Regions from separate parts of the Micromonospora sp. DT81.3 genome, predicted to be linked through region 2. Evidence: predicted binding sites of a transcription regulator. Region 2 holds the regulator's gene; each other region holds the start of a gene.
The links. The regulator HrcA, encoded in region 2, represses chaperone genes, less so after heat shock. The targets are predictions, from matches to a motif close to GGTTNGCACNCTCNNNNNGAGNGTGCNAACC.
Positions count from the first base shown of each region.

Region 1 (7,522 bases), on a different contig from region 2:
TGCGGGTACAGCGCGTAGTTCTGGAAGACCATCGCGATGTCGCGGTCCTTCGGCGGGACGTCGGTGACGTCACGGTCGCCGATCAGGATGCGGCCGGAGTTGACCTCTTCGAGGCCGGCCAGCATGCGCAGCGACGTGGACTTGCCACAGCCGGAGGGTCCCACGAGAACGAGGAATTCCCCGTCCGCGACTTCGAGGTTCAGCTTGTCGACCGCGGGACGAGTGCCCCCGGGGTACAAGCGCGTTGCGTTGTCGAACGTGACTGACGCCATTGTTTCTTCTCCTTCACCGGCAGGTACGTGCCGGACGATCCGTAGTGAATGGATTTGCGGGGCGAACCGCACGCCCTTCGTCGGGCGCTGCTCTAGTATGACACGGCGATCGCCGGGCCAGCATCTGGGCATTTCCCAGGCTCCCTGGCTAGCATCGTTCAGGTTGCCGCAGTGAGCGGTCGCCCGGGTACGCCCGGGCCAGGGATTCAAGAGGTTTCATGTCGAACGACGAGACGCCGAACGCTCCCGCTGCGCGCGGACGGCGTGCGGCGGTGCGGGAGAAGGCCGAGCAGGTGCACGCCCAGCAGTCGCGGGCGAGGATCATCCGCCGTGTGTCGGCCGGTGTGGCCATCGTGGCCGCCGTCGTCGCCATCGGCGTCGTCGTGACCTGGGTGTTCGCGTCCGCGGCATCCAAGCCCCTGCTGAACCCGGCCAACATGCAGGATGACGGCATCGTCGTCGACGCGTTCGGCACGATCCCGCTGACAAGCGTCCCCGGCGGCCCGATGACGGACGCGGCGCCCACGGCGACGCCGACGCCCCAGGCCCTCGAGGCCTCGCCCGCACCATCCGCGACGACGCCGCCTCCCATCGACATCCGCATCTACGTCGACTACCTCTCGCCCGGCGCGGGGGAGTTCCAGCTCGCCAACGCCAAGCAGCTCTCGGAGTGGGTCAGCGAAGAGGCGGCCGTGCTGACCTATCACCCGGTGGCGCTGCTGACGGCGAAGTCGAACGGCACCAAGTACTCGATGCGGGCGGCCAACGCGACGGCCTGCGTGGCGACCCACGCGCCCGAGACGTTCTTCGCCTTCAACCACGAGCTTCTCGTGAAGCAGCCGGATGTGGACACCGACGGGTACACCGATCCCGAGCTCGCCGCGAAGGCGATCGCCGCGGGCGCCGAGAACCCCAAGGTGGTTCGCGCGTGCATCGAGGACGAGGACTTCGCCCTGTGGGTGCGGGATGCCACCGAGCGCGCCCTCAGCGAGGATCTGCCGGGCACCGACGGCACGACGCTCACCGGATCGCCCATGATCCTCGTGAACGGCCAGCCCTACGTCGGCAAGCTCGATGACCCCGCCGAGTTCGCGCAGTTCGTGCTCACGCTCTCGAGCGACGCGTATTACAGCACGCCGTCACCCACCCCGACCCCGAGCGCGACCCCGAGCGCGACTCCGTCCCCGACGACAGCGCCGTGAGCCGAGCCCCCGCTAAACTGGGGGCTTCCGCCGACTTGGCGCAATTGGTAGCGCACCTAACTTGTAATTAGGGGGTTACGGGTTCAAGTCCCGTAGTCGGCTCGTGACGACCCGGATGCCCGCGTGGCTCGCCATCGCGGGTGCCGTGCTCGTCGGCGTTCTCACCGCCGCTCAGGCGCGCGTGAACGGGCAGCTCGGCGCCCGGCTCGATGACGGCCTGACCGCGGCGATCGTGTCGTTCGCCACCGGCCTGGTGATCCTGCTCGTTCTCTCGGCCGCGCTTCCGGCCGGGCGACGAGGAGTTCGGGCGCTCGCACACGGCGTGCGTGCGCGCACGATTCCGTGGTGGATGCTGGCCGGCGGTCTCGCGGGCGCGCTGACCGTGGCGACCCAGGGTCTGACCGTGGCCTTCATCGGCGTCTCGCTCTTCACGGTGGGGCTCGTCGCCGGGCAGACGGTGAACGGGCTCGTGCTCGACCGCATCGGCTACAGCCCGGCGGGCGTCGTCGCGGTGACCATGGGCCGCGTCGCCGGCGCGGGCCTCGCGCTCGCGGCAGTGGGCATCGCGCTGGTCGGCGACACGCTCGGCAGCGTGCCGTGGTGGATGCTGCTGCTGCCGTTCCTGACGGGTGTCGGCATCGCGTGGCAGCAGGCGACCAATGGGAGGCTGCGGCAGCGGGTCGGCACCCCGCTCACCGCGACCCTCGTGAACTTCGTCGGCGGTTCGATCGCCCTCGGCATCGCCGCCGGCATCCACATCGCGATCGAGGGTGCTCCGGCGAGCTTCCCCACCGACGCGTGGCTCTACCTCGGCGGCCCCATCGGGGTCACCTACATCTTCCTGTCGGCCGCGCTGGTGCAGTACACCGGAGTGCTGCTGCTCGGACTCGGGGCCGTCGTCGGGCAGCTGCTCACCTCGGTGCTGATCGACGCCGTGTGGCCGGCGGCCGAGGCACCCGGTCTGGGGCAATCGGCGGCCATGGTCGCCGTCGCCCTGGCATCGGTGTTCGTGGCGACGGCGCGTCGGCGGCGCCGGCCCTCCTCGTGAGGACCGAACGCCGTCAGTGCGGCATCCGCGAGAGGTGCCGCCGCGCATCCACCGGCTTGCGGCGACCGCTGCGCTTGCTCACCGGCTTGCCGCCGACATAGAGCCAGCCGAGCAGCTTCTCGTGCTTGCCGAGGCCGTGCGCCTTCGCGATCGCCTTCGAACGCGTGTAGTCGCCGGTGCGCCAGAAGACGCCCCAGCCGGCGTCATCGAGCAGCAGGCTCAGCACGTGGGCGACCCCGGATGCCACCGCCTCCTGCTCCCAGTGCGCGACCTTGCTCTTGCGATAGCTGACGACGACCGCGATCAGCAACGGTGCCCGCAGCGGCTTCGACGAGATGCCCTTGTCGCCGTCGGCCTTGTTGATGGCGCGGCCGAGCACCTCGCGGTCGGACCCGCGCAGCTCGATCAGGCGCCATGGCCGGAGCGAGGAGTGGTCGGCGACGCGGCCGGCCGCCGAGACGAGAGCCAGCAGCTCCTCGTGGGTGGGGGCGTCATCCGTCACCTTCGACCAGGAGCGGCGCGCGCGGACCGCCTCGAGCGCGGCGCTCACGCGGGGGTCTCTGGCGTGAACTCCATCGCGATCGAGTTCATGCAGTACCGGTCGCCGGTCGGCGTGCCGAAGCCGTCGGGGAAGACGTGTCCGAGGTGCGAGCCGCACGTCGCGCAGCGCACCTCGGTGCGCACCATGCCGAGCGTGCTGTCCTCGATCAGCTCCACGGCGTCGGGCCGGATCGACTCGTAGAAGCTCGGCCAGCCGCAACCGGAGTCGAACTTCGTGCCGCTCTTGAAGAGCTCGGCACCGCAGGCGGCACAGGTGTACAGCCCGGCGCGGCTCTCGTCGAGCAGCTCGCCGGTCCACGGGCGCTCGGTCGCGGCGGTGCGCAGCACGGCGTAGCGCTGCGGGTCGAGCTCGTCGCGCCACTCGGCGTCGGACTTCTGCACGGAATAGCTCATGGTTCCTCCTGGGTCACCCCCATTTTCCTCCACCCGTCGGCCCCTCGGGTGCGGGCGAGCGGTGCGGACCGCACCGTGACGCCTGGCAGTCCCCGAGAATGGGCGGATGACTGGCTTCTCGGATGCGGCGGCCGCGGTCGCGGAGCGGTACGAGCGCTTCGCCCGCGAGGAGGCACCGGGCAGGTCGGAGCTCTACGCCGACTGGGCGTCCGGTGTGGCAGGCGACGCGGTCGTGGCCGCGACGCTCGCGCGCATCCCGGCGAACCGGCGCCAGCCGCCGCTCGTCTTCGCCGTCACCCGCATGCTGGGGGCGCCCCTGCGGCCGTTCGGTGAGTGGGCCGCCTGGCTGGCCGAACACGCCGACGAGGTGGTGGCCGAGTGCACGGCGCGCAGCGTGCAGACCAACGAGCCGCTGCGGTGCGCGGCGCTGCTTCCTGCGCTCTCGCTCATCGACGGTCCGATCGCGCTGCTCGAGGTGGGAGCGTCCGCGGGGCTCTGCCTGTATCCCGATCGCTACGGCTACCGGTACACGGGCTCCGGGGGAGCCCTCGTAGTCGACCCGGTGGATGATCCGTCGCCCCTGGTGCTGCAGACGGCTCTCCGGGGAGAAGCTCGACCGCCGCTGCGCATGCCCGACGTGGTGTGGCGCGCCGGCATCGACCTGCAGCCGCTCGACGCCCGGGTGGCACGGGACCGGGCGTGGCTGCGCGGCCTGGTCTGGCCGGGGGAGTCCGGGCGAGAGCAGCGGATCGAGGCGGCGCTCGATGTCGCGGCCGCCGATCCGCCGCACCTGGTGGCCGGAAACGCCCCCGAGGTGCTCCCCGAGGTGGCGGCCGCAGTCCGGTCGGCGGCGCCGCGGGGAGCGACGCTCGTGATCACGACCCCTGGGGTGCTCGCCCACATCCCGCGCGCCGGTCGCGAAAGGGTGATCGCGCTGGCCCGCGAGTGCGGGGACGCCTGGATCACCCTGGACGCACCCGGCTTGCACGAGAGCTGGGATGCGCCGACCGATGCTTCCACGTGGCCCGCCGGGGGCTTCGCCCTCGCGCTGGACGGCCGGATCCTGGCTGCCGCGGATCCACTTGGCCGGTGGCTGGAGTGGCGCGCGGGGGATGCGGCATCCGCCCCGTAGCGTGAAGTTCATGACCGATGGCCTGACCGACACCGAGCGGGCGATCCTGGCTTTCGAGGCGGAGTGGCGCCGCCATGCCGGCGCCAAGGAAGAGGCGATCCGCGCGGAGCTGGACATGACGCCCGCGCGGTACTACCAGCTGCTCGGCCGCCTGATCGACCAGGCGGCGGCGCTCGAGTACGACCCGATGCTCGTCAAGCGGCTGCGCCGGCTGCGCGACCGGCGGGACGCCACGCGCCTGGCGCGCGCGTCGGGCACGCCCTCCTGAGCGGGCTCCCCATCCCCGGCAGTCCGGGGCCAGGCGGGGTCCTATGTGGGGGCTCCGCCCCCACGCCCCCCGGCTTGCTGACGCGCGCCCCTGAGCGGGCTCCCCATCCCCGGCAGTCCGGGCCGCGAACGCCGGTCCCGATAGCATCGGGGAGTGCCGAAAACGACCTACCCCCGGGATCGCTTCGACGAGGTTTCCCGCCAGCGCGCCCGGGTAGGAGCGCACCGAGCCGAGAACCCGCGCATGCGCGCCTGGGTCGTCGTGCTGTGGGCCCTGCTCGCGACCATCGTGCTCGTGGCGATCGGCATCTTCGGCAGCCTCATCGCGACAGGACGCGTCACGCTCTTCCCGGCACCGTCCGCGACACCCGCCCCGGTGGCGACCATCGAGCCGGTCATCGACCTGACCTATGGCGTGGTGGTGCTCAACGCCACGCCCGAACCGGGTCTGGCCACGCGCACCAAGGACACGATCGTCGCGGCGGGCTGGCCGGCCGACTCGGTGCTGCCGGGCGACGCCGGAAGCACGGATTTTCCCGAGACGACGGTCTACTACTCGTTCCCGGAAGACGAAGCGGCCGCGCTGGGTCTCGCGGGCGTCATCGGGGGCGCGCAGGTGGCGCAGACCGACGCCTATCTGCAGGTGGATGATCCCGCCACCGAGGTCGACGAATCGGTGGTCAAGCAGCTCACCGTCGTCCTGGGGCTGGATCGCATCGCGTCGCCGAGCCCGTCGGCCACCGAATAGGGGTCCGAGCGAGGCGTGTTTCCGGGCCGTAAACACTTGGATGCACGTGTGTCAACAGTTGCCCACATGGCGGATCCCGCCGCCGCGCCCTGGATACGCTTTTTTCCAGACGCACAGCAACAGGAGATCCGACATGGCACAGGGCACCGTCAAATGGTTCAACGCGGAGAAGGGCTACGGCTTCATCACTCTCACTGAGGGTGGGCAGGACGTGTTCGTCCACTACTCCAACATCGACATGTCGGGATTCCGCGTGCTCGAAGAGGGCCAGAAGGTCGAGCTGACCGTCGGCACCGGTCAGAAGGGTCCCCAGGCTGAGGCGGTGCGCGTCCTCGCCTGAGCGCGCGGGCATCGACGCACTCCGGCGCGGACGAGGAGTCGACGCGCGGGCCGGAGACGCGCGACACGAAGCGGAACACGCCGCGGCGGCTTGCACTCCCTAGGGTCGAGTGCCAGAATGGCCGTTAGCACTCGTGTTGTTCGAGTGCTAATCCCATACGCTCAATCCCGGGAGGGACGCAACACATGGCAAAGATCATCGCTTTCGACGAAGAGGCCCGTCGTGGCCTCGAGCGCGGCCTCAACATTCTGGCCGACGCCGTCAAGGTGACGCTCGGCCCCCGCGGTCGCAACGTCGTGCTCGAGAAGAAGTGGGGCGCCCCCACGATCACGAACGACGGTGTGTCGATCGCGAAGGAGATCGAGCTCGACGACCCGTTCGAGAAGATCGGTGCTGAGCTCGTCAAGGAGGTCGCCAAGAAGACCGACGACGTCGCGGGCGACGGCACCACGACCGCCACGGTCCTGGCTCAGGCCCTCGTCCGCGAAGGCCTGCGCAACGTCGCGGCCGGCGCTGACCCCATCTCGCTGAAGCGCGGCATCGAGAAGGCCGTTGCGGCCATCACCGCCGAGCTTCTCTCCAGCGCCAAGGAGGTCGAGTCCAAGGAGCAGATCGCCGCCACGGCCAGCATCTCCGCGGCCGACACCGCCATCGGCGACCTGATCGCCGAGGCGATCGACAAGGTCGGCAAGGAAGGCGTCGTCACGGTCGAAGAGTCGAACACGTTCGGCACCGAGCTCGAGCTCACCGAGGGCATGCGTTTCGACAAGGGCTTCATCAACCCCTACTTCGTCACCGACCCCGAGCGCCAGGAAGCCGTCTTCGAGGACGCCTACATCCTGATCGCGAACTCCAAGATCTCGAACATCAAGGACCTGCTGCCGATCGTCGACAAGGTGATCCAGGAGGGCAAGGAGCTCGTCATCATCGCCGAGGACGTGGAGGGCGAGGCGCTTGCGACACTCGTACTCAACAAGATCCGCGGCATCTTCAAGTCGGCTGCCGTCAAGGCTCCCGGCTTCGGCGACCGCCGCAAGGCGCAGCTGCAGGACATCGCCATCCTCACGGGCGGCACCGTCATCAGCGAAGAGGTCGGCCTCAAGCTCGAGAACGCCACGACCGACCTGCTCGGCCGTGCGCGCAAGGTCATCATCACCAAGGATGAGACCACGATCATCGAGGGCGCCGGCGATGCCGCGCAGATCGAGGGTCGCGTGACCCAGATCCGTCGCGAGATCGACAACACCGACAGCGACTACGACCGCGAGAAGCTCCAGGAGCGTCTCGCCAAGCTCGCCGGTGGCGTCGCCGTCATCAAGGCGGGTGCCGCGACCGAGGTCGAGCTCAAGGAGCGCAAGCACCGCATCGAGGACGCCGTCCGCAACGCGAAGGCGGCCGTCGAGGAGGGCATCGTCCCCGGTGGTGGCGTCGCGCTCATCCAGGCCGGCAAGGTCGCGTTCGAGGGTCTCGAGCTCACGGGTGACGAGGCGACGGGTGCGAACATCGTGCGCGTGGCCATCGAGGCCCCGCTCAAGCAGATCGCCCTCAACGCGGGCATG
Region 1 covers NZ_JBNCNY010000006.1:61,120-68,641, reverse strand. The annotation lists gene ACPW96_RS14430 (ABC transporter ATP-binding protein) at 1-272, opposite strand, end outside; gene ACPW96_RS14425 (DsbA family protein) at 491-1,474, shown strand; tRNA gene ACPW96_RS14420 (tRNA-Thr) at 1,504-1,576, shown strand; gene ACPW96_RS14415 (DMT family transporter) at 1,578-2,522, shown strand; gene ACPW96_RS14410 (nitroreductase family protein) at 2,536-3,072, opposite strand; gene msrB (peptide-methionine (R)-S-oxide reductase MsrB) at 3,069-3,476, opposite strand; gene ACPW96_RS14400 (DUF2332 domain-containing protein) at 3,583-4,608, shown strand; gene ACPW96_RS14395 (DUF3263 domain-containing protein) at 4,619-4,876, shown strand; gene ACPW96_RS14390 (LytR C-terminal domain-containing protein) at 5,030-5,623, shown strand; gene ACPW96_RS14385 (cold-shock protein) at 5,757-5,963, shown strand; gene groL (chaperonin GroEL) at 6,149-7,522, shown strand, end outside.
Region 1: the regulator HrcA is predicted to act here: its motif matches at 6,086-6,116, upstream of groL (chaperonin GroEL).

Region 2 (7,522 bases):
CGTCGAACCCGCTCGGCTCGACGTTCGACGAGGACACACTGGCGGGCATCCTCGCCTTCGCCCGCCGGCACGACCTCTGGGTGATCTCAGACGAGGTCTACGAGCAGTTCACGTGGGACGTGCCGCACGTGAGCATCGCGTCGCTCGACGAGGACGACCGCGTGTTCAGCGTCTTCTCCCTCTCGAAGACGTACGCGATGACCGGCGTCAGGGTCGGCTGGCTCGTGACGCCGGCGGGCTTCCGGGACACGATGCTGCGCGTGCAGGAGTCCGCGATCAGCTGCGTCAACACCCCCGCGCAGTTCGCGGCGGTCGAGGCGTTGACCGGCTCGCAGCAGCCGGTCGCGGATGCGGCGGCCCACTACCGCGCGAACTTCGCCGCGGCCGCCGCACTGCTCGACGCGCGCGGCATCCGCTATCTCACCCCCACGGGCGCCTTCTATCTCTGGATCGATCTCAGCCACGCGACCGCCGGCGACGTCGGCGCCTGGGCGGAGCGCTTCCTCTACCAAGAGGGCGTCGCCGTGGCGCCGGGGACGGCGTTCGGCGCGGGCGGCGAGGGCTGGATCCGCGTCTGCCTCGCCTCGGACGCCGCCGAACTGCTGGCGGGTTTGGGCCGGCTCCCCGCCCCGTAGAATCGAGGGGACATGTCACCCCGCGCACTGAAGCCGCTCGAGCCCGCCGCGACGCCCCCCGAGCAGATCCGCAACTTCTGCATCATCGCGCACATCGACCACGGCAAATCGACCCTCGCCGACCGGATGCTGCAGATCACCGGTGTCGTCTCCGACCGGGACATGCGCGCGCAGTACCTGGACCGCATGGACATCGAGCGCGAGCGCGGCATCACGATCAAGTCGCAGGCCGTGCGGATGCCCTGGACGCTGAAAGATCCGGTCACTGAGCGAGCGCAGCGAGACGACGTGTACGCCCTGAACATGATCGACACCCCCGGGCACGTGGACTTCACGTACGAGGTGAGCCGCTCGCTCGCGGCATGCGAGGGCGCGATCCTGCTGGTGGATGCCGCGCAGGGCATCGAGGCGCAGACCCTCGCGAACCTCTACCTCGCACTCGAGACCGACCTGCACATCATTCCCGTGCTGAACAAGATCGACCTGCCTGCGGCCGATCCGGAGAAATACGCGAAGGAGCTCGCCAGCCTCATCGGCGGCAAGCCCGAGGATGTGCTCCGCGTCAGCGGCAAGACGGGCATGGGCGTCGAGGAGCTGCTCGACCACGTCGTCCGCCAGATCCCCGCGCCCAAGGGCGACCCCGACGCTCCCACCCGGGCCATGATCTTCGACTCGGTGTACGACTCGTACCGGGGCGTCATCACCTATGTCCGCATGATCGACGGCAAGCTGGCGCCGCGGGAGCGCATCCAGATGATGTCGACCCGTGCCGTGCACGAGCTGCTCGAGATCGGCGTCTCCTCCCCGGAGCCGAGCCCGACACAGGGGCTCGGCGTGGGCGAGGTCGGCTACCTCATCACGGGCGTGAAGGACGTCCGGCAGTCCAAGGTCGGCGACACGGTCACCAGCGCGACGAAGCCGTCGAAAGAGGCGCTGCCCGGCTACACCGATCCGAAGCCGATGGTCTTCTCGGGTCTGTATCCGATCGACGGGAGCGACTATCCCGTGCTTCGAGAGGCGCTCGACAAGCTGAAGCTGTCGGATGCCTCGCTGAACTACGAGCCAGAGACCTCGGTCGCGCTCGGCTTCGGCTTCCGCTGCGGCTTCCTGGGTCTGCTGCACCTCGAGATCGTCACCGAGCGCCTCGAGCGCGAGTTCGGCCTCGACCTCATCTCGACGGCGCCGTCGGTGACGTACGAGGTCACGACCGACGACAAGAAGTCGTACACGGTCACGAACCCGAGCGAATTCCCGTCCGGCACCAAGATCGCCAGCGTGACCGAGCCGATGGTCAAGGCCGCGATCCTGGCGCCGAAGGACTACGTGGGCACGATCATGGAGCTGTGCCAGCAGCGCCGCGGAACGCTGCTGGGCATGGAGTACCTCGGCGAGGACCGGGTCGAGATCCGCTACACGATGCCGCTCGGCGAGATCGTGTTCGACTTCTTCGACAACCTGAAGTCGAAGACGGCCGGCTACGCCTCCCTCGATTACGAGCCGAGCGGCGACCAGGAGGCCGACCTGGTGAAGGTCGACATCCTGCTCCAGGGCGAGCCGGTCGATGCCTTCAGCGCCATCGTGCACCGCGACAAGGCCTACGCCTATGGCGTGCTGATGACGGAGCGCCTGAAGAAGCTCATTCCGCGCCAGCAGTTCGAGGTGCCCATCCAGGCCGCGATCGGGGCTCGAATCATCGCCCGCGAGTCGATCCGTGCGATGCGCAAGGACGTGCTGGCCAAGTGCTACGGCGGTGACATCACCCGAAAGCGCAAGCTGCTCGAGAAGCAGAAAGAGGGCAAGAAGCGCATGAAGATGGTCGGCCGCGTCGAGGTTCCCCAGGAGGCGTTCATCGCCGCCCTGTCGGGCGATGTCGAGACCAAAGCGGCGAAGTAGGCTGGCTGGCATGCGCCGGGGCACGTTCAGGGACGAGACGGTCGACTACGCCGCCGTGGGTGCGACGCAGGCACCGGATCTCATGCAGTACCCGCCGGAGCGCAGCATTCCGGCCGAGGAGTCGTGGCGGATCGGCAGCGGTGAATCCCGGTTCAAGACCGCCGGCGAGGCCCTCCTGTCGTGGACGGCTCAGAGGGCCGCCGGACTGACTCTGAGCGACGTGCGGCCGGCCTCCGGTCCGATGTACTCGGGCGTCAGCTTCGACGAGGAGGGGCACCCGGTCACACCGAGCCGGCTCGAGGCCGAGCAGCGCTTCGACTCCGACGGCACCCCGTTCGTGGGGGCCGGCACGACCGTCCACATGCACGGCCGCGTGCGCGGGATGAAGATCGACGGCGAGCTGCGGGTGATCTACGTGGTCGAAGAGGCGCGGCGGATCGGGTTCGCACTCGGCACCGTCGGAGGATCGGTCGTCAGCGGGGAGGAGTCCTTCCTGCTCGATTGGTACGCGAACGACGAGGTGTGGTTCACGGTGCGGGCCTTCGATGCCCCGACTGCGCTCGCGTACAAGATGATCCCCGCCCTGACCCGTCGCCGACGACGGGAGCTCTTCAAGGGATACCTGCGCGCCATCTCGCCGCTGTACTCCACCCCCACCTGATGGGCGGTCCGCTCCCGCTCGGCGAGCCGGCGCCGGCAGACGGCGCGCTGCCGCCCGGCACGGTGATCGACGCGCACACGGACTTCGGCGTCTACCTGCACGTGCCCTTCTGCCGCGTGCGCTGCGGCTACTGCGACTTCAACACCTACACCTCGGATGAGCTGCGCGGTGCTCGGCAGGACCAGTACGCCGACGTCCTGCTCGAGGAGATCGCGCTCGCGCGCCGGGTGCTGGCGGCCGCGGCGCCGCCGCGCCCCGCATCCACCGCCTTCTTCGGCGGCGGCACGCCGACGCTGCTGCCGCCCGGCGACCTGGCACGCATGCTGGACGGCGTGCGAGACGCCTTCGGCCTGGCGGACGATGCCGAAGTCACGGTCGAGGCGAACCCGGACACGGTGACGGATGCGGTGGCCGCGGAGCTCGCCGCCGCCGGAGTCACGCGGCTCTCCGTCGGCATGCAGTCGGCCGTGCCGCACGTGCTGGCCGCGCTCGATCGCACTCACTCGCCGGCCAACGTCGCGAACTCGGTCGCCGCGGCTCGGCGCGCAGGCCTGGCGGTCAGCGTCGACCTCATCTACGGCGCCCCTGGCGAATCGCTCGCGGACTGGACCACCTCGCTCGAGGCGGCCCTCGCGCTCGAGTCGGACCACATCTCGGCGTATGCGCTGATCATCGAGGACGGCACGAAGCTCGCGCGTCAGATCCGCCGCGGCGAGGTGCCCGCTCCGGACGATGACCTTCAAGCGGATATGTACGAGACGGCGGACCGGATGCTGGGGGCAGCGGGCTTCGAGTGGTACGAGGTGAGCAATTGGGCTCGCACACCCGCGCAGCGGTCCCGTCACAATCTCGCCTACTGGCGCGGATCCGATTGGTGGGGCTTCGGACCGGGCGCCCACAGCCACATCGCCGGAACCCGATGGTGGAACGTCAAGCATCCGTCCGCCTACGCCCTCCGCCTGGCGGGCGGGGAGTCGCCCTCGGCCGGGCGCGAACGACCCGGCGCCGAGGCGCGTCTGCTCGAGCGGGTGCTGCTGGAATCCCGCATCCGGGACGGCCTGCCGGTCGACGCCCTCGACGGCCGAGGTCGTCGGGCGGTCGCGGGACTGGTCGCGGACGGCTTGGTGGATGGGCGCGAGGCCGTGCACGGCCGCGTGGTGCTCACCCTGCCCGGGCGGCTGCTGGCCGACTCCGTGGTGCGGGCGCTCACCCCGTGACCCGCGCCAGACGTGTGAATCAGAGAAGCCAAGAGGAAGAGGAATGATGAAGACGTTCACCCTGACCGGAACCGACATCGTGGCGCCGAACGTGGTGCTCGGGCTGATGCGCATCGGCGACAAGACCGATGACGAGGTGCGGGAACTCGTGCGGACGGCACGGGATGCCGGCATCGACTTCGTCGACCACGCCGACGTGTACGGCGGGGATCTGCACGGGTGCGAGCGCCGGTTCGCCGAGGCGATGGCCCTCACGCAGTCGCAGCGCGACGAGATCACGATCCAGACCAAGGCCGGTATCGTGGGGGATGGGCCGTACTTCGATTTCTCCTACGAGCACCTGATGGAGTCCGTGAACGGGTCGCTCGAGGCCCTGGACACCGATCGGATCGACGTCCTGCTGCTGCACCGCCCCGATGCGCTCGTCGAGCCCGAGGAGGTCGCCCGCACGTTCGACGAACTTCATGCGGCGGGAAAGGTGCGCGCGTTCGGGGTGTCCAACCACACGCCGCGGCAGATCGATCTGCTGCGCAAGCACGTTCGCCAGCCTCTCGTGGCCAACCAGCTGCAGCTCTCGATCACGCACTCGCCGATCGTGGCCCAGGGCGTCGCCGCCAACATGGCCGACGAGCAGCAGTCGATCACGCTCGACGGCGGCGGCATCGTCGACTACTGCCGCCTGCACGACATCACCATCCAGGCGTGGTCGCCGTTCCAGGCCGGCTTCTTCAACGGCGTCTTCCTGGGATCGCCCGACTACCCCGAGCTCAACACCGTGATCGACCGGCTCGCCGCGCGCTACGACGTGCCGCCGATCGCGATCGCCACGGCATGGATCACCCGGCACCCCGCCGATATGCAGGTCGTGCTGGGAACGACGAGTCCCGAGAGGGTCGCCGGTGCGGCGCAGGGATCGGACATCCCGCTCACGCGGGCCGAGTGGTACGAGCTGTTCCGGGCATCGGGACACCGCGTCCCCTAGCCCGGCTCGGCGGCGGGTGATCGGCTAGAATTGGCACTCAGACGACACGAGTGCCAGTGGGCGCGCGTCAGCAAGCCAGGGGTGTGGGGCGGAGCCCCATACAGAATTGCGTCAGCAAGCCGGGTGTGGGGCGAAGCCCCAGAGAGAACTGCGTCAGCAAGCCGGGGTTTGGGGCGAAGCCCCGCAAGGGAGGAGCGGACATGGTCACAGAGCGCGGCCTCCAGGTGCTCCGCGCCATCGTGCAGGACTACGTCGACACCCATGAACCCGTCGGCAGCAAGTCGATCGTCGAGCGGCATGCGTTCGGCGTCAGTGCCGCCACGATCCGCAACGACATGGCGCTGCTCGAGGACGAAGAGCTGATCACCGCGCCGCACACCTCGTCCGGACGCATCCCGACCGACAAGGGCTACCGCGTCTTCGTCGACCACCTCGCCCAGCTGCGCCCGCTGACGCCGGCCCAGCGCTCGGCCATCACGACCTTCCTCGGCGAGCCCACGGATCTCGACGACGTCCTGGCCCGCACCGTGCGGGTGCTCACCCAGCTCACCGGTCAGGTCGCGATCGTGCAGTATCCGTCGTTCTCCCGTGCCACCGTGACGCACACAGAGCTCGTGCAGCTTTCCCCATCGCGAGTGCTCGTCATCCTCGTCACCGACACCGGCCGCGTCTCTCAGCGCATCGCGCTCGTGGGCTCTCCGCTGGACGAGTCCGACATCGGCGCGCTTCGAAGCCGCATCGCGGCGCTGATCACCGGACGTCCGGTGCGGGAGGGCGCCGAGCGCATCGAGGCGCTGAAGGCCACCACGACCGCCGAGCCCAGCCGCATCGACAACGCCCTCCTCTCCATCGGCCATGTCGTCGCCGAAGAGCTCGAGGAGTTCCGGCAGGACCGGCTCGTGATGGCCGGCGCGGCGACCCTCGCCAGGCGCGAGCAGGACTTCCACGGCAGCATCCACCCCATCCTCGAGGCCATCGAAGAGCAGGTCACCCTGCTTCGGCTGATGAGCGAGATGGTGACGGATGCGCACGGGCTCGGGGCCAGCATCGGTCGGGAGAACGAGGCCTTCGGCCTTCCGGAGGCATCCGTCGTCACGAGCGATTACGACGCCGGCGGCGGCACCGCCCGCGTCGGGGTGATGGGGCCCACCCGCATGGACTATCCCAGCAACCTGGCCGCGGCGCGGGCTGTCGCCCGCTACCTCAGCCGCCTGCTGGACGAAGACGAGAATCGTCGCTGACGCGACGGCTCCACCGACGACGGGCGCCGGAAGCGCGCCCACAGGAAGGCGAATGTGGCTGACCACTACGAAGTGCTGGGCGTCGCTCGAGACGCCAGCAGCGACGACATCAAGAAGGCGTACCGGCGCCTCGCGCGGGAGCTGCATCCCGACGTCAACCCCGGCGCGGACGCATCCGAGCGGTTCAAGCTGGTGACCCACGCCTACGACGTGCTGAGCAACCCGGACGAGCGCCGTCGCTACGACATGGGCGGCGGTGAGTCGCCGTTCGGCGGTGCCGGCGCGGGCAACTTCGGCGGATTCGGCGACATCTTCGAGACGTTCTTCGGCGCGGCCGGTGGATCGCGGGGCGTTCGGCCGAGGTCGCGCCGGGAACGCGGCCAGGACGCGCTGGTGCGGGTCACGCTGCAGCTCGGCGACGTCGTCTTCGGCGCGCACCGCGACCTGGAGGTCGACACGGCGGTGCTCTGCGATACGTGCAAGGGCTCCTGCTGCCAGGCCGGAACGCAGCCGGTGACGTGCGACATCTGTCACGGAACCGGCCACGTCCAGCGCCAGATGCGCAGCCTGCTCGGCAACGTGGTCACCAACCAGCCCTGCGGCTCCTGCCAGGGCTACGGCACGACCATCCCGTACCCGTGCCCCACCTGCCAAGGTCAGGGCCGCGTCCGCTCCCGCCGCACGGTGTCGATCGACATCCCGGCCGGCGTCGAGACGGGCCTCCGCCTGCAGCTGCCCGGTTCGGGCGAGGTCGGCCCCGCCGGCGGTCCCAACGGGGACCTGTACATCGAGGTGACCGTGGCCCCGCACGATGTCTTCAGCCGCGACGGCGATGACCTTCTGGCGACGCTGGACGTCTCGATGCCGGACGCGATCCTCGGCACCACCACGAG
Region 2 covers NZ_JBNCNY010000004.1:259,674-267,195, reverse strand. The annotation lists gene ACPW96_RS11480 (pyridoxal phosphate-dependent aminotransferase) at 1-635, shown strand, start outside; gene lepA (translation elongation factor 4) at 648-2,528, shown strand; gene ACPW96_RS11470 (DUF1990 family protein) at 2,539-3,189, shown strand; gene hemW (radical SAM family heme chaperone HemW) at 3,189-4,406, shown strand; gene ACPW96_RS11460 (aldo/keto reductase) at 4,450-5,388, shown strand; gene hrcA (heat-inducible transcriptional repressor HrcA) at 5,589-6,629, shown strand; gene dnaJ (molecular chaperone DnaJ) at 6,684-7,522, shown strand, end outside.

Region 3 (7,522 bases), on a different contig from region 2:
CCTCCGGCGGGCCGAGGAAGGCCAGGTTGCCGGTCTGGGGCAGTGCCGTTCCGATGGTCAGGGCGAGATCCTCGACGGGACCTGCCGATTCGGTCGGCTCGCTTGCCTCGCCGCCGCCGCCGCTCGTGCAGCCGGCGAGGACCAGTACGCTGACGCCGGCGATCGCAATGCCGCCGAGTGCCGCGCGTACGCGCGAGCGTGAGGCAGTGCCTCGGGAAAAGACGCTCATAGTGCTCCTTGCTGTGAATGAACGCGGGCGCGGCTCGGGCGCCGACCCAATGAGGTTTACCCTAACCTCGCACCGGGCTCCCGAGTGTTGCGTCTCGTTAACGATGTGTAACGCGACTGAATCGTTACTTTTCCGCAACGCACCGGCGCATCTCAGGTGATCGCGGCCACATCCGAGACGCCCCGCGCCCGGCGTGCGAACACGACCGAATCCACGGTCAGCACGGTGAGCGCGAGCCACACCAGCCCGAAGCCGACCCACCGCTCGGGCGGCATCGGCTCACCCAGCAGCCACACGCCGATCACGAACTGCAGGATGGGCGCCACGAACTGCAGCAGGCCGATCAGCACGAGGGGCGCGCGGCGGGCACCCGCGGCGAAGAAGAGCAGCGGCGTGGCCGTGAACACTCCGGCGAGCGAGAGCAGCACCGCGTGCCATGGGCCGGCCGCGTCGAGCGTGATCCCTGTCGTGGCGCCGACCACGATCAGCTGGACGATCGCGATCGGCAGGAGCCAGAACGATTCCAGGGTGAGGCCGCTCACCGCGTCGACGGCGGGTCCGATCTGCTTCTTGACGAGCCCGTAGAGCCCGAACGACACCGCCAGGCTGAGGGAGATCCAGGGGAAGGTGCCGTATCCCAGCACGATGACGAGAACGGCGAGCGCCGCGACGCCGATCGCGATCCACTGCGTGAGCCGCAGGCGCTCTCGAAGCACGAGCACGCCGAGCAGCACCGTCACGATGGGATTGATGAAGTAGCCGAGGCTCGTCTCGAGCACATGGCCGGTGAGCGTGCCGATCAGGAAGACCTGCCAGTTGACGTAGATCAGCAGGCCCGCGACAGCGGTCCAGAACAGCAGGCGGCGCTGCCGGACGATGTCGCGGAATCGCCGCCACGATCGCAGCACCGCGATCAGCACGATGCAGAACAGCAGGGAGAAGACGATGCGCCATGCAACGATCTCCCACGGGCCCGTGGGGCTGAGCGTCAGGAAGTACAGGGGCAGGAAGCCCCAGAGGAAATACGCGCAGAAGGCGTATACGCCCCCGAGGATGCGCTCCCGCGCGGGGTCGGGACGGGCGGCTGACACTCGTCCAGCCTATGCCGCGCGCCGACGCGGGCGACGCGAACCGCATGCCGGCCGGCATCCGTTCTCTGCCATTCGGCCCCGCGTTCTGTCCGATGCGCCCGCGCGTTGGCCGCCCGGCCGGGACACACAGAAGGGCCCGGATGCCGAAGCATCCGGGCCCTTCATCGCTCTGGGCGTGATCAGCGGACGACGACCGCCAGCACGTCGCGGGCCGAGAGCACGAGGAACTCATCGGCGCCGAACTTGACCTCGGTGCCCCCGTACTTGCTGTAGATCACGCGGTCGCCGACGGCGACGTCCAGCGGAACTCGGTTGCCGTTGTCATCGATGCGGCCGGGGCCCACGGCCACGACCTCGCCCTCCTGGGGCTTCTCCTTGGCGGTGTCGGGGATGACCAGGCCACTTGCGGTGGTCTGCTCTGCCTCGATCTGCTTGATGACGATGCGGTCTTCGAGCGGCTTGATGGAAACCGACACGGTCTACCTCTTCTTTCTAACGCTTCTGAACACGGAAGACTTGTTAGCACCCTCACCCCGAGAGTGCTAACGCCAGTCTAGGCAAGCGCTGGCACTCATGCAACGCGAGTGCCAGTCGAGACCCGATCGCCGGAAGAGACGACCGTAGGCTGAGGGTGTGGAGATGGCCGAACTCACCGCGCTGCTCACGCCCGAAGGGCTGCGCCTGCTGGATCAGGCCTGGTCGACGGCGGATGTCGCGCACGAGGTGTCGCGGCTGCGCGCGGCCGGGCATTCCCCCCAACTCGTGTCGGCGGTCGTCGGCCAGGCGCGCCTGCGGGCGAGGGCCCGGGTCAAGTTCGGGGACTTCGCCGACCGGATGCTCTTCACCTCGGCCGGCCTGGAGCAGGCGACCCGGCTGCCGGTCGCGGCGCTGCACGCGCGCCGCTTCCGCGACGCCGGCATCACGAGGATCGCCGATCTCGGCAGCGGCATCGGGGGCGATGCCCTGGCATTCTGCGGCGTCGGCATCGACGTGCTGGCCGTCGACGCCGACGAGGTCACCGCCGCGATGGCCGCCTACAACCTCGCACCCTTCCGGCCGGGGACGGAGGTGCGGCACGCGAGGGCGGAGGACGTCGACCTGGAGGCGTGGGACGGGGTGTGGCTCGACCCGGCGCGGCGGACGGCGGGGCATACCGAGACGACCCGGCTCACGCGCAGCGAGGACTACTCGCCCCCTGTGGAGTGGGCGTTCGGACTGGCCGCGAGCCGGCCGCTCGGCATGAAGCTCGGACCCGGTTTCGACCGGTCCCGCATTCCGGCCGACGCGGAGGCGCAGTGGGTCAGCGTCGACGGCTCCGTCGTCGAGCTCGCGCTGTGGTTCGGATCCCTCGCGCGGCCCGGCATCCGCCGAGCGGCGCTCGTGATCCGGGGCGACAGCGCCACAGAGCTGACCGCGGCGGATGACGCGCCCGACGTCGAAGCGCGAGAGCTCGGGGAGTACATCCATGAACCCGACGGCTCCGTCATCCGCGCCCGCCTCATCGGCGAGGTCGGGCGGGCGCTCGAGGCGGGCATGCTCTCGCCCGGTATCGCCTATCTGACCGGAGATGCGGCCGTGACGAGCCCGTTCGTGTCCACCTTCCGGGTGCGGGAGGTGCTGCCGAATGATCTGAAGGCGCTCGGCAAGGCGCTCCGCTCGCGGGAGATCGGGACCCTGGAGATCAAGAAGAGGGGCGTGGATGTCGATCCGGCCGTGCTGCGGAAGCGCCTGTCGCTGCGCGGGCCCGAGCGCGGGACGCTCATCCTCACCCGTATCGGCGACCGCCGGCTGACGGTGCTCGCCGACCGAGTGGCTCGCTGACGGCGAGAGGCGTCAGCTGAAGAGCCTCAGCTGCGCGGCCGCCCACAGCATCCAGCCGGCGCTGTAGACGAGGCCCAGGATGCCGAGCACCAGCGCCCAGGTCGCAACGGGGCGGCTCTCGAGGGGTCGGCGGAGCGCGAGCGCCGCGAGCACGATGCCGACGACGGAGATGGGGAAACCCCATCCGACGAAGAACGAGGAGATCAGCCCGGTCAGCGAGAATCCGAGCCCCCAGGCCCCGAGGCCGCGGTGCGGAGCGATCGGCGGCGTGACCATCCACTGCGGGAACGGCGCGGTGGGATCGGGTTCGTCGTGCGAGGCGGTGACGGCATCCACCGGGCCGGTCGGCAGCCGGGAGAACGACGCGGAGGGCACGCCGGGGACGCGTGCCTCCGGTCGGGCGGCGTGGTCGAGATCGACATCCGGCGTGGGCGGCTCCTGTGGAACGGGCCGCTCACCCCCCCAATTCGTGCCACTGCCGTTCATGGCTGAGCCGCTCATGCCGGCACCGCCTCGTCGACCTGGATCTGCGTCACGGGCAAGGTGGAATCGGCGCCGAAGCCGAGGCTCGAGGGCGCGCGGCCGGCCATGATGAGCTCCGACGCGAGGGCGGCGATCATCGCGCCGTTGTCGGTGCAGAGCGACAGAGGGGGAATGCGGACCGTCACGCCCGCAGCATCCGCCCTCTCGAGCGCCACGTCGCGGAGTCGCCTGTTCGCGATGACCCCGCCGCCGAGCAGCAGCCGGGGCACCTCGTAGCGGGCGCACGCGTCGAGGGCCTTGGTGACGAGCACGTCGACGACCGACTCGCGGAAGCTGGCCGCGACGTCGGCGACGGGAATCTCCGCACCCTCCGGCTGCTGCTCGACCCAGCGTGCCACCGCGGTCTTCAGACCGGAGAACGAGAAGTCATACCGGTGCTTGTCCATGTCCGAGGCACGTGAGAGGCCGCGGGGGAAGCGGATCGAGGCGGGGTCTCCGGATGCCGCGGCCCGGTCGATCTGAGGGCCCCCAGGGTAGGGCAGCCCCAGCAGCCGCGCGACCTTGTCGAACGCCTCGCCCGCGGCGTCGTCCACGGTCTCGCCCAGCAGTTCGACGTCGCTGGTCAGGTCGCGGACAAGGAGCAGCGACGTGTGCCCTCCGGAGACGAGGAGGGCGACGGTCGGGTACTCCAGGGGCGGCGCCTCGGCGTCGAGGATGTCAGCCGCGATGTGCCCGACGAGGTGGTTGACGGCGTAGAGCGGCTTGCCGAGCGCCACCGCGAGAGCCTTCGCGGCCCCGATGCCGACCATGAGCGCGCCGGCCAGACCGGGCCCGCTGGTGACCGCGACCGCATCGAGGTCGCTCAGCGCCACCCGCGCCTCGGCGAGCGCCGCCTCGATGGCCGGCTGCAGGGCCTCGAGGTGTGCGCGTGCAGCGACCTCCGGGACGACCCCGCCGTAGCGCGCGTGCTCGTCCATGCTGCTCGCGATCGTGTTGCTGAGCAGCGTGCGCCCTCGGACGATGCCGATGCCGGTCTCGTCGCAGCTCGTCTCGATGCCCAGGACGAGGGGTTCGCGGTTCAGGTGCATGGTCTCCTCCGCACGCGGGGCCCGCGCCGCGGCCCACGCCGGCAGATCGAGCTTCATCACGACCGCATCCACGTCGTCGGGCTGGTAGTAGCGCGGGCGACGCCCGACCTCCGTGAAGCCCTCGGATGCGTACAGCGCCTGGGCAACCGGATTGTCGACGCGCACCTCGAGGAAGAGGTCGCGGGCGCCGCGCGCCGACGCCTCTGCGATCAGCGTGCGCAGCAGTCGGCGACCCTGGCCGCGGCCACGGGCGGACTCGGCGAGCGCTATGGTCTGGATGTCGGCATCCGCAGCCCCGCGTGGAGCGCGAAGACCGGCATACCCGACGATGCGCCCGGCCGTCTCGAGGATGATGTAGTGCCCGTGGGCGCTCCGCAGTTCCTCCCGCATCATGGCCGGCGACCAGGCGTCGGTGGGGAACGAGGCGTTCTCGATCGCCATGATGGGCTCGAGGTCGGCCGGTGTCGCGAGTCGGATGCTCATGTGCCCACCCGCTTGGGTGCGTGACCGATCGTCACGTCGGGGGCGCGCAGGTAGAGGGGCTCGGATGTCGGCAGGCTCCTCTGCGACGTGACCGCCCGGGCCGCGAGCAGGCCCAGCCCTGACGGGTCGATCGAGGTCACGACCTGCAGGGAATCCCCCTCGAGCGTGAGTTCGTCGACGACGACGTCGGTGCCCGCCGCGCGAAGCTGCGGACCCTCCAGCTTGTGGGGCATCCCGTCGTCGTCGACTCCGTCGTAGATGCTGACGGCCATCTCGCGCCGCCGGGCGTCCGTGACGACGGCGAACGGCGTGCGACGAATGTCGCGCTCAGCACCGGTCGTCGCGGCGAGGGCCGCCGCGTCGTGGCTGGCGACGGGGATCATGGGCACTCCCCTGGCGAGCGCGAAGACACGGGCGGCGGCGATGCCGATGCGCAGCCCGGTGAATGGACCGGGGCCCATGCCGGCGACGACATGAGTGATGTCGGCGGGCGCCGCGGATGCCTCGGCCAGCGCGCGCTCGAGCAGCAGGCCGATGGCCTCGGCGTGTCCGAGTCGCGTTTCGCTCACGGCCGCGCCGCGCACGACGCCGTTCGGCTCGACCACGACGACGGTCGATCCGATCGAGGTGTCGACGGCAAGGATCACCCTTCAAGGGTAGTGCGGGCCGTCGCCCCGCTCGGGCGGGCGTTCGCGTGGTCGGCCCTCGGGCGCAGGTGTCGGCGATTCGCGATATCAAGTCTGCGCTGAGGTTCGCGCAGACTTGCACCGACGCGAGGCTGGCCCACGCACCGCTCAAGTCTGCGCTTGGGCAGACGCAGACTTGAGTACGTCGAAAGAGAACAGCTGCGCCGCCGGGAACCCGCCAGCAGAGACCCCCGCCGGCCGAGACTCCGCGAGGGCGGAGCGCAGCGACGCCGGAGGCCGGAACCCTACGGTCGGCGCGACACCGTCACGACCCGGGGGGCATCGGCGTCGAGTTCGACCTCGACGCGGGTGGGTCCCCCGCACGCCGTGTCCGCGCCACGGCCGCCGACCGGGCGCTCCAGCTCGATCTCCCACCACGAGTCGCGCAGCCCGTCCACCATGTCGCGACCCCACTCGATGATCACCACCGAGCCGTCGAAGTCGATGTCCAGATCGTCCAGCTCCCTGGCAGACCGCAGCCGGTAGGCGTCGACGTGCACCAGTGGAGCGCCGCCGACCAGCGACGGGTGCGTGCGTGCGAGGACGAACGTCGGGCTCTGCACGGGACCTCGCACTCCGAGCCCCGCCGCGATTCCGCGCGTCAGTGTCGTCTTGCCCGCTCCCAGCGGACCCGTCAGCACCACGAGATCCCCAGGGCGCAGCATCCGCCCCAACCGCTCGCCGAACGCCTCCGTGTCATCCACCGTCGACAGAACCTGTCGCCCCTCCAGCTCCGCAGGCCCCGAAGAGGTCACGACGACACCTGCCTCCGCGCCACGCGTGGTCCGATCCGCGTGACGATCTCGTAATTGATCGTCCGCGCGGCGTCCGCCCAGTCATCGGCCGCCGGCAGACCGAGGGTGGGGTCGCCGAAGAGCACGACCTCGTCGCCGACGGCCACCGGGTGGTCGCCGACATCGACGACGAACTGGTCCATCGCGATGCGTCCGGAAACCGAGAACCGGGATCCGCCGATCATCACCGGACCGCTCCCCGACGCCTGCCGGGGCACCCCGTCCGCATACCCGAGCGGCACCAGCGCGAGCGTGGACTCCGCGGAGGTGCGGTGGTCGTACCCGTAGGAGACCCCCTGACCCGCCGGCACTCGGCGAACCGCCGCCACCGCGCCGCGCAGCGTCATCGCCGGGATGAGGCCCAGCGACGCCGATGATCGGTCCGTGAACGGCGACAGCCCGTACAGGCCGACGCCGATACGGACGCAGCCGAAGCGCGTCTCGGGCAGCGCGATCGCCGCGTGGGTGGCCGCGAGGTGCAGCAGGGGCGGGGCGATCCCGACCGCGGCCGCCGCAGCGACACCGCGTTCGAACTCCGCCAGGGCAGCGCGATCGTCGTCGGCGGACGCGTTCGAGAGGTGGCTGAACAGCCCCACGACTCTGACCTTGCCAATGCGCTCCAACCGCGCCGCCTCCGCGAACACGACGCCCCAATCGGCGGGCGCGATGCCGTTGCGGGACAGACCCGTCTCGAGTTTGAGGTGCACGCCGACGGGGCGATCCATGGATGCCGCGGCCGCGGCCGCGAGAAGCTGATCGAACGTCGAGATGCCCAGTTCGACGCCGACCGAGGCGGCCTCGGCGAAGGAAGCCCCCGGAGCGTGCAGCCACGCGACGATCGGGGCCA
Region 3 covers NZ_JBNCNY010000008.1:213,984-221,505, reverse strand. The annotation lists gene ACPW96_RS17835 (ABC transporter substrate-binding protein) at 1-229, opposite strand, end outside; gene rarD (EamA family transporter RarD) at 382-1,320, opposite strand; gene groES (co-chaperone GroES) at 1,500-1,796, opposite strand; gene ACPW96_RS17820 (class I SAM-dependent methyltransferase) at 1,960-3,141, shown strand; gene ACPW96_RS17815 (hypothetical protein) at 3,154-3,642, opposite strand; gene tsaD (tRNA (adenosine(37)-N6)-threonylcarbamoyltransferase complex transferase subunit TsaD) at 3,639-4,706, opposite strand; partial or broken gene rimI (ribosomal protein S18-alanine N-acetyltransferase) at 4,779-5,195, opposite strand; gene tsaB (tRNA (adenosine(37)-N6)-threonylcarbamoyltransferase complex dimerization subunit type 1 TsaB) at 5,192-5,842, opposite strand; gene tsaE (tRNA (adenosine(37)-N6)-threonylcarbamoyltransferase complex ATPase subunit type 1 TsaE) at 6,127-6,636, opposite strand; gene alr (alanine racemase) at 6,633-7,522, opposite strand, start outside.
Region 3: the regulator HrcA is predicted to act here: its motif matches at 1,838-1,868, upstream of groES (co-chaperone GroES).